DNA from 3 places in the Streptomyces sp. NPDC041122 genome. Region 2 is predicted to be linked to each of the others. Evidence: riboswitches for the same ligand, from Rfam matches in the RefSeq annotation. Region 2 holds a riboswitch; each other region holds the start of a gene.
The links. A riboswitch is a leader RNA that binds a small molecule or an ion and turns the genes downstream of it on or off. The one in region 2 is predicted to bind S-adenosylmethionine.
Positions count from the first base shown of each region.

Region 1: it holds a riboswitch for S-adenosylmethionine, as region 2 does, so the genes downstream of both, ACZ6B8_RS35090 (hypothetical protein) here and ACZ6B8_RS29075 (aminotransferase class V-fold PLP-dependent enzyme) in region 2, are expected to answer to the same signal.
Region 3: it holds a riboswitch for S-adenosylmethionine, as region 2 does, so the genes downstream of both, thrC (threonine synthase) here and ACZ6B8_RS29075 (aminotransferase class V-fold PLP-dependent enzyme) in region 2, are expected to answer to the same signal.

Region 1 is NZ_JBVIYQ010000012.1:107,533-110,773, forward strand. Features, by position in the region: gene ACZ6B8_RS35080 (GNAT family N-acetyltransferase) at 1-265, opposite strand, end outside; gene ACZ6B8_RS35085 (SDR family oxidoreductase) at 299-1,033, opposite strand; gene ACZ6B8_RS35090 (hypothetical protein) at 1,109-1,480, opposite strand; SAM riboswitch class IV at 1,526-1,635, opposite strand; gene ACZ6B8_RS35095 (radical SAM protein) at 1,712-3,070, opposite strand; gene ACZ6B8_RS35100 (MarR family winged helix-turn-helix transcriptional regulator) at 3,177-3,241, opposite strand, start outside.
Region 2 is NZ_JBVIYQ010000009.1:14,609-17,849, reverse strand. Features, by position in the region: gene ACZ6B8_RS29085 (rhomboid family intramembrane serine protease) at 1-237, shown strand, start outside; gene ACZ6B8_RS29080 (Lrp/AsnC family transcriptional regulator) at 234-515, shown strand; gene ACZ6B8_RS29075 (aminotransferase class V-fold PLP-dependent enzyme) at 537-1,919, opposite strand; SAM riboswitch class IV at 2,084-2,201, opposite strand; gene trpD (anthranilate phosphoribosyltransferase) at 2,286-3,241, opposite strand, start outside.
Region 3 is NZ_JBVIYQ010000013.1:148,286-151,526, reverse strand. Features, by position in the region: gene ACZ6B8_RS36780 (MoaD/ThiS family protein) at 34-309, opposite strand; gene thrC (threonine synthase) at 397-1,695, opposite strand; SAM riboswitch class I at 1,713-1,869, opposite strand; gene ACZ6B8_RS36770 (glucosyl-3-phosphoglycerate synthase) at 2,011-2,955, shown strand; gene ACZ6B8_RS36765 (alpha,alpha-trehalose-phosphate synthase (UDP-forming)) at 3,056-3,241, shown strand, end outside.

The sequences.
Region 1 (3,241 bases), on a different contig from region 2:
TGTTCGACAGGGCGGCGTGACCGACGATCTCGTCGCCGCTCTCCAGCACCCAGTGCGCGGACCGGCCCGCACGGCCCTCCGCCAACTGTGCCCGGGTCCGCTCCGCCTGGCCCTGCGCGGTGTAGAAGGAGGCGGGTCGGGCCGGGTCCCACGGGTCGAGGTGCGCGCGGTTGCGCCGGTAGGCACGCGCGAGCGCCTCGGCGTCCTCGAGCGTGACGGGGCGGATGAGGACGTCGGTCGCGAGCGTGCCCGTTCCACTGATCATGCGCCCAGCGTACGAGCCGCCGTGCGGCCGGCGTCAGCGGCCGCCGGCCACCCGTACGACCGTGCCGGTCGCGTACGACGCGTCGTCCGAGAGCAGCCAGGAGACGGCCGCCGCGATCTCCGACGGCTGCCCCGAGCGTCCCAGGGGGATGCCCGCCGCGAGCTTCGCGGGGCGCTCGGGGTCGGCGTGGAACTCGGTCCAGATCACGCCGGGGGCAACGGCGTTGACGCGGATGCCGTCGCCGGCGACCTCTTTGGACAGGCCGACCGTCATCGTGTCGACGGCGCCCTTGGCCGCCGCGTAGTGGACGTACTCGCCGGGGGCTCCGAGGGTGGCCGCGGCGGACGAGATGTTCACGATCGCGCCGCCGCCGTTCGCCGTCAGGTCCCGCACCGCGCGCCGCGCGCAGAGCAGATAGCCGAGGACGTTCACTTCGAGCGCCCGGCGCATGCCCTCGGTGTCGGCCTGCGCGAGAGGCCCGACGGGGCCGCTCACGCCGGCGTTGTTCACCAGGCCGGTGACCGGGCCGAGTTCGGCGGCGGCGGTGTCGAAGAGGCGGTCGACATCGGCCTCGTCGGCGGTGTCGACCCGGACGGTGACGCAGCGGCGGCCGGCCGCGCGGACCGCGTCGGCGGCCTCTTCGGCGGCCACCTCGTCGGAGTGGTAGCCGATGACGATGTCGTGGCCGTCCTCGGCGAGACGGGCGCTGACGGCCGCGCCGATGCCTCGGCTGCCGCCGGTGACGACGGTGACGGGCTGGTGCTGCACGGGGGACCTCCGGCTCTGGGTGGCTGACTGTCGCGCCGCCCGGACGCGGGGGTCGCCCGCGTCCGGATCACGCCGTCATCCTACGGAGCGGTGATCTTGACCGGCGGGCAGGTCCTGCCGGCCGGTGGGCAGGTCCGGCGCCAGCGGGATCAGGGTGGCGCGGCCGGTGCCGTGCCGCAGCCGCAGCAGCCCGCGGCCGGGCTCCCACTGGACGACGCCGTGGTGGGCGCGCAGCTGCGCCCGCAGCCGTTCCGGCTCAAGGGTGCGCAGCGCGGCGGGGGCGCCCAGGGTCGGGCCGAGGAGGTGGAGCGGGATCAGACCGTCGTCGCGTACGTCGTACGAGGAGAGCAGTACGTCGACCCGCTCGACCTGGTCGACCTCTTTCTCGACCTGCTCGACGTCTTCGACCGCAGGAGTGGGGGTGGGGGTGGCGTGCTGGTGCGTCATGGTGCGCCTCCGGAGTCGTGGACCCCGGGTGTCGCCGACCCCGGTGATCCGCCGTTCCCCGTGCACGTCGCACGGGGCGGGTCGTCACCCGGGGCACCCGCGACGGAGCGGGGTGCCGTCCAGCGAGCCGGGGCTTGACGCTGGAACTCGTGACCCGCACCGACCGTAACACGGTGTCCCGGAGGCCTGCCCGGGGTTTCTCGCGCCCTCGGGCAGGCCTCCGGGCGGGGCCTACGGCGCTTCGGCCGGAACGACCGCGTCCTCCGGGGCGGCCGCCTCGGCGGGCAGGCTGTCCATGAACGAGCTGACCGAGAAGACCGCGTTGCCGGGGCCCGCGGGGCCGTAACCGGGGGGCGACGACAGGCCGTTGGCCTCCATCGTGGCGCGGTAGGCCTCCAGGAGCCGCACGTGGTACTCCAGCGGGGCGCCCTGCGGGTTGGCCTTGCCGAGCGGTGTCGTGGGCTCCGGGCACCACGTGGTGAAGCGGGGCGTGATGCCGCGCGACATGAAGTACTGCAGGCCCTCGACGGTGGAGTCGATGGCCTCGTCGACCGTCTTGAAGCCGAACGGCTCCGCCATCTCCACGCCCGCGACGAAGTTGGGGATGACGTTGCGCGGCCCGAACACTTCGGCGGAGTCCAGGATGCGGCGGTGCCACTCGTCACGGCCGACGTAGCGCTCCTTGCCGGGGCAGTACCGCTCGAAGAGGTAGGGGTCCCACACCTCGTAGTTGGGGTGGTAGATCCGCACGCCGTAGTCGTGGAAGCGCTGCACGTCCGCCTTGGGCAGCGCCTGGGCGACGACCTTGCCGATCCAGCGGCCCGGGAAGCGCTCCTCGATGGCCTTCGCGTACTGGCCGTAGAAGTCGGCCTCGTCCTTGCCCTGGAGACGCGTGGTGATGGCGCCGCCGGTGAGCGTGTACGCGGTGGACGACTTGTTCGTGTCGTACTTGTCGATGATGGCGAGGGCCTCGAGGACCTCGTCCATCGGCTTCACGCCCGTGTAGGGGCGGCCCGCCGCCTTCTGCTGGCGCCAGTTGTGGTTGATGTCGCAGTACTGGCACTCCTCCTTGGCGCCGAAGTACTGGCAGACCCGGAAGACCGTCAGGTAGATGAGGTAGCCCCACTGGATGGTGGGTGCCACCTCCATCACCGACTTGCCGTTCTCCAGCGTGTGCCGGTAGTAGTCCGGCATCGGCGGCAGGCCGACGTCGGAGATCCGGGCGCCGTCCAGGTAGAGGCCGAGCACGCCGTGGTCGTCGGCGGCCACGCGGTAGGGCGAGGACGGGTTCACACGGACCGAGACCACGGTGCGGCGCAGCTCGTAGGGGCCGCCGGTGAGGACGATCTCCTCCGGCGGGCGGCGCAGCGCGGCGGCGCCCAGTTCGGGGAGCGTGCCGTGGTCGAAGGAGAAGATGAAGTACGACTTCGGCTTGACCTCGCCGCCTTCGTTGTCGCTCAGCGCCGACTCGTCGAAGGCGATGCCGCCGCGCAGCAGATCCTCCTTGATGACGGCTTCCCGCGGCACGTGCGGGAACCGCTCCATGAGTGACTCGATGAGCTCGGTACGGCTCTCGCTGCGGCTTGGCATGGGCCGGGCACCTCGGATCCTGTCGGTCGATCTGTCCCGTCCACGCTAATACCCGGCCGATCCGTTCGGGACCGGGCTCCGGTCGTAGGGCGGCCGCGCCGCGCGGCTATGCTTTCAACAGTCGCGCCAGAACGCGGTCGAGCGCCTCGATGTCCGCTTCCGGCAGCTCCA
Region 2 (3,241 bases):
AGCCTCTTCCCGTTCCTCTTCTTTCTGCCGCTGCGCTTCCCGGCGTGGGTGGTCCTGCCGTTCTGGGTGACGCTGCAGTGGTTGGCCGCCGGGCAGGACGGCAAGGGGACGGGGGTCGCCTATCTGGCGCACCTGGTGGGCTTCTCGCTGGGCTTCGTCTGCGCGTGGGGGTGGCGGATGCGGACGACTAGAGTGAGAGCCACCGCACCGGCCACCGAGGGAGACTGCAAGCCGTGATCACCGCGATCGTGCTCATCAAGACCAGCGTGGACCGGATCCCGGAGATCGCCGAGTCGATCGCCGCCCTCGACTCCGTGAGCGAGGTCTTCTCCGTCACCGGCACCTACGACCTCATCGCGATGGTGCGGGTGCCGCGCCACGACGACCTCGCGGACGTCATCCCGGGCCGGATCAGCAAGATCCCCGGCGTCGAGGGGACCGACACGCACGTGGCGTTCCGCACGTACTCGCAGCACGACCTGGAGGCCGCGTTCGCGATCGGCCTCGACTCCTAGGCGCCGTCCGCGCCCGTCCGGTCAGGCCGCCGCGCCGGTGTCCGGCACGCAACGGCCGTCCTCGGTGCGGTAGTTCCACCGCGCGCCGTCCGCCACCAGCTCCTTGACCGCGCGCACGAAACGCTCGACGTGCTCGTCGGGCGTGCCCGCGCCGAAGCTGACACGGATGGCGTTCAGCGACTTCTCGCCGGGGGCGGCCTCGGGCGCGCCGCACTCGCCGGGCTCGCCGGGCTCGCTGCCGAGCAGGGTGCGCACCAGCGGGTGGGCGCAGAACAGGCCGTCCCGCACGCCGATCCCGTACTCGGCGGAGAGCGCGGCGGCGAAGTGCGAGCTGTTCCAGCCGTCCACCACGAAGGAGATGACGCCCACGCGCGGCGCGTCGTCACCGAAGAGGGAGAGGATCCGCACCTGCGGCACCTCGGCGAGACCCTCGCGCACCTTCGCGATCAGGTACTGCTCACGGGCGACCAGCTCCTCGAAGCCCGCCTCGGTGAGCGCCTTGCAGGCGGCGGCGATCGAGTAGACGCCGATGACGTTGGGCGAGCCGGCCTCGTGCCGGGCCGCGCTGTCGTGCCACTCCACGTCCACGCCGCCGCCCGCTTCCTGGGAACGCCGCGTCACCTTCCGCGAGGCGCCGCCGCCCGCGAGGTAGGGCTCGGCGGCGCGCAGCCAGTCGGAGCGGCCCGCGAGGACGCCCGAGCCGAACGGCGCGTACAGCTTGTGGCCGGAGAAGGCGACCCAGTCGACGTCCAACTCGTCGACGGAGACCGGGTGGTGGGGCGCGAGCTGCGCGGCGTCGAGGACGATCCGGGCGCCGTGCGCGTGCGCGGCGGCGGCCAGCTCGCGCACCGGCCACAGCTCCCCGGTGACGTTGGAGGCGCCGGTCACGCAGACCAGGGCGGGGCCGTAGGGGTCGCGGTCGGCGAGGGCGCGCTCCAGGGTGTGGACGGCCTCGTCGGGGGTGCGCGGGGCGTTGAGGTAGGTGACGCGGGCGTCGCGCCACGGCAGCAGCGAGGCGTGGTGCTCGGTCTCGAAGACGAAGACCTCGCAGCCGGCGGGCAGGGCGGCGGCCAGCAGGTTCAGCGAGTCGGTGGTGGAGCGGGTGAAGACGACCTGGTCGCCCTCGCGGCAGCCGAGGAAGTCGGCGACGGTCCTGCGGGAGTTCTCGAAGAGGTCGGTCGACAGCTGCGAGAGGTAGCCGGCGCCGCGGTGCACGCTGCCGTAGTACGGCGCGTACGCGGCCACGTCGTCCCAGACCCGCTGCAGGGCCGGCGCGCTCGCCGCGTAGTCGAGCGCGGCGTAGGTCACCTCGCCGCCGGTGACCAGCGGAACGGTGACGTCCCGGCCGAGCACGGCCAGCGGGGCACAGACGGGGGCGTCGACGGCAACGGCGGAAACAGACATGGCGAACTCCCGTGAGAGACAGGCGAATTCACCGCGCCGGAGCGAAGTCGACGGCGCGGGAGAAGGGTGAAAAAGGGTGTGCGGAGGCGGGGCGTGGAAGCCCTGTCACATTCGCTTGCTCACGAGACTGCTCCCTTGAGGACCAGGACCCCAGGGTTGCGAGGGGTCCGCGCTTGCCATACGCCTTGCTGCGTACGACCTGGTCTTCACCCGGGGCACCCCGCCACGGACGGAGGGTTGCCGGACAGCGGGCCGGGGCCGTAGTCGCTGTCACTCATGACCTGTGCAGCATCCTGCCATACGATCTTCGGCGCGCAAGGCGCAGTCCAGGATCCGGACTGCGCCGTGCGTCACACAGGGGGCGGTTCAGCGGTTGCTGGCCGACACCCAGCGCTCCAGGGCCCGCTTGGCGGCGCCGGAGTCGATCGCCTGCGCCGCCCGGGCCATCTGGGCGCGGATCTGCTCCACCAGCGGCTCGTCGGTCGGTGTGAGGGCCACGAGCGCCGCCGCGGAGTTCAGCAGCACCGCGTCCCGCACCGGCCCGCTCTCGCCGTCCAGGAGGCGCCGCGCCACCTCGGCGTTGTACGAGGCGTCGGCGCCCCGCAGCGCCTCGACGGGCACCAGGTCGATCCCGACGTCCCGCGGGTCGAAGGGCTCCTCGCGCACGGCGCCGTCCCGCACGGTCCAGACCCGGGACGTCGACGTCGTCGTCAGCTCGTCGAGGCCGTCGTCGCCGCGGAAGACGAGGGAGGAGTGCCCGCGCTCGGCGAAGACCCCGGCGACGACGGGCGCCATCCGCGGATCGGCGACCCCGACCGCCTGGGCCCGTACCTTCGCCGGGTTGGTGAGCGGGCCGAGCAGGTTGAAGACCGTCCTGATCCCCAGCTGGCTGCGGGCGGCGCCGGCGTACCGCAGCGCGGGGTGGAACTTCACGGCGAAGCAGAACGTGATGCCGGCCTCTTCGGCGACCTCGACGACCCGCCGGGGCGTGAGGTCCAGGTTGACGCCGAGCTTCTCCAGGACGTCGGAGGCGCCGGACGCGCTGGAGGCGGCGCGGTTGCCGTGCTTGACGACCTTGGCGCCCGCTCCCGCGACGACGATCGCGGACATGGTGGAGATGTTGACGGTCTTGGCGCCGTCGCCGCCGGTGCCCACGATGTCGACGCTCGGACCCGGCACCTCGACGACGTTGGCGTGCGCGTACATGGCGCGCACCAGGCCGGAGATCTCCGCGACGGTCTCGCCCTTGGCGCGCAGCGCCACCACGAAGCCCGCGATCTGCGCGTCGGTGGCCTCTCCGCGCATGATGCGGTCCATCGCCC
Region 3 (3,241 bases), on a different contig from region 2:
ATTCGACTTCTGCAGGGTTCTTGCGGAAAGCGATCAGCCGCCGGCGACGGCCGGAATGATCGAGACGCCCGCACCGTCGGGAGTGGCGGTCTCCAGGCCCTGCTCGAACCGGACGTCGTCGTCGTTGACGTACACGTTCACGAACCGGCGCAGCTTGCCCTGGTCGTCCAGGACGCGGGCGGCGATGCCGGTGTGGTTCTTCTCCAGGTCGGCGATGACCTCACCCAGGTTCGCCCCCTCGGCGGCGACCTCGGCCTTGCCGCCGGTGTAGGTGCGGAGAATGGTGGGGATCCGGACGTTGACGCTCATGGGTTTCACCTCAGGGGATACGGGCCCCGTCAGGGGCGCGGGGAACTGCGCGGCCAGCCACATCCGGCCCGCAGGGAAAGGAGAAGGTCAGCCGGCCAGACCCGCGGAGCGAAACGCCTCAAGGCTCGGCTTGATCGTGGCGGTCGCCTGAGACCTCTCGGCAACAGCGTCGAGCGTCTTGAGCCCGTCACCGGTGTTCAACACCACCGTGGTGAGTGAGGGATCGATGAGCCCCGCCTCGACGAGCTTCTTCGTGACGCCCACCGTCACCCCGCCCGCGGTCTCCGCGAAGATCCCCTCACTCCGAGCGAGCAGCTCGATCGCCTCGACGACCTGCTCATCGTCGACGTCCTCCACCGCACCCCCCGTACGCCGCGCGATGTCGAGCACGTACGGCCCGTCGGCCGGGTTGCCGATGGCCAGCGACTTGGCGATGGTGTTCGGCTTCTGCGGGCGGACCACGTCCTGGCCGGCCTTGAAGGCCGCCGACACCGGGGAACAGCCTTCCGCCTGCGCGCCGAAGATCTTGTAAGGCTTGTCCTCGACGAGGCCCAGCGCGATGAGCTCCTTCAGACCCTTGTCGATCTTCGTGAGCTGCGAGCCGGAGGCGATCGGGATGACCAGCTGGTCGGGAAGGACCCATCCCAGCTGCTCGCAGATCTCGTACGCGAGGGTCTTGGAGCCCTCGCCGTAGTACGGCCGCAGGTTGACGTTGACGAAGCCCCAGCCCTCGCCCAGCGGGTCGCCGATGAGCTCGGAGCAGAAGCGGTTCACGTCGTCGTAGTTGCCCTCGATGCCGACGAGCTCGCCGCCGTACACCGCGGCCATGACGACCTTGCCCTGCTCCAGGTCGTGCGGGATGAACACGCAGGAGCGGAAGCCGGCGCGGGCGGCGGCGGCGCCGACGGCGCCCGCGAGGTTGCCGGTGGAGGAGCAGGAGAGGGTGGTGAAGCCGAAGGCGCGGGCCGCTTCGAGGGCCTGCGCGACGACACGGTCCTTGAAGGAGTGCGTGGGGTTGCCGGAGTCGTCCTTGACGAACAACTTGCCCTGTTGGACACCGATCTCGGCGGCGAGGTTGTCGGCCTTGACGAGCTTGGTCCAGCCGGGGTTCAGGTTCGGCTTGTCGGCCACGTCGGCGGGGACGGGCAGCAGCGGGGCGTACCGCCAGATGTTGGCGGGGCCCGCCTCGATCCGCTTGCGGAGGGCTTCCGGGTCGCCGAGGGGCAGGTCGTACGCGACTTCGAGGGGGCCGAAACACTCGGCGCAGGCGAAGATCGGGCCGAGCGGGAAGGTGGTGCCGCACTCCCGGCAGGAGAGTCCCGATGCGGGGCCGAGGTCTACGGAGGTGGTGGTGGTGTTCTCGGTGGCGACAGTCTGCACAGCCATGGAGGCGAGGCCCTTTCTCCTCATCTTCCTCGCGACGCATCTCGCCGCGAGACGGATTTGGCACCTTCCCTAGCCGGGAGCCTCGCGGCGCTGATCACTTGATCGCGTACGAGACCGGCTGGAGGGTTGCCGGGGCTTCAACGGGCCGTATCCCTCTGCCCCTCTGGATGAGCGGTATTCGATTGTTGATCTCAGGCGGCGATGACCCCGACATGCGATGGTCACCGGCGTTGTTCAAGACTGTAACCGAAGCCCCGGACCCTTGAGATAGTCGTCCGAACCGCGAGATGGATCACATATGGGAGGACCGCGACCGTGCTGGAAGAGGTCGAGCACTGGCTGAGCAGGCGTTCCTTCTCCGTCGCCGACCGCCCGCCGGAGCTGCTGACCGCCGCCAAGCGGGCGTCGGGCACCACGGTGAGCGTCGTGCTGCCCGCGCTCGACGAGGAGGGCACGGTCGGCCAGATCGTCGCCGAGATCCGCCGGGAACTCATGGAGCGGCTGCCGCTGGTCGACGAGCTCGTGGTGATCGACTCCGGCTCCTCGGACCGTACGGCGGAGGTCGCCGCGGCGGCCGGGGCCAGGGTTGTGCACCGGGACGACATCCTGCCGCGCCTCGCGCCGGTGCCCGGCAAGGGCGAGGTGCTGTGGCGCTCGCTCCTGGTGACGGGCGGGGACGTCGTGGCGTTCGTCGACGCGGATCTGCGGGAGTTCTCCGCGGACTTCGTGTCGGGGATCGTGGGGCCGCTGCTCACCGACCCGGACGTGGCGTTCGTGAAGGCGATGTACGACCGTCCGCTGGGGTCGGCCGCGGGGCAGGGCGGCCGGGTGACGGAGCTGATGGCGCGCCCGCTTCTGAACATGCACTGGCCGCTGCTCGCGGGGTTCGTCCAGCCGCTGGGCGGCGAGTACGCGGCGCGCAGGTCGCTCCTGGAGCGGCTGCCGTTCCCCGTCGGATACGGCGTGGAGCTGGGGCTGCTCGTCGACGCGCTGCACACGGTGGGTCTGGACGCGCTGGCGCAGGTGGACGTGGGGGTGCGCAGGCACCGGCACCAGGACGGGCAGGCGCTCGGGCGGATGGCGGCGGCGATCTACCGGACGGCGCAGCTGCGGCTGGCGCGCGGCCATCTCGTGCGTCCGGAGCTGACGCAGTTCGAGCGGGGCGCGGACGGGTTCGTGCCGCGCACGTATCCGGTCGACACGGAGGAGCGGCCTCCGATGGCGGGCGTCGCCGAGTACGCGCGCCGCCGCGTGGCGTAGGGGGGCGGCGGGGGCCGGCGCGGGGGTCACATCCGGCCGGGCCGCACGCGGAGTCCGGTCGTACGTTTGCCCGGGCCCGGGACGGGCTACGTTTTGCCACATGGTCTCCGAGTCCGCTTCGTCAGCAGCAGCGCAGGTACTCGTCGCGTCCAACCGCGGCCCCGTCTCGTACACCGTGGGTGAGGACGGGGAGCTGACCGCGAAACGCGGTGGCGGCGGTCTGGTCTCCGGACTCAGCGCCATCGGTGACGACGCGGACGCGCTGTGGGTGTGCGCGGCGCTCGGC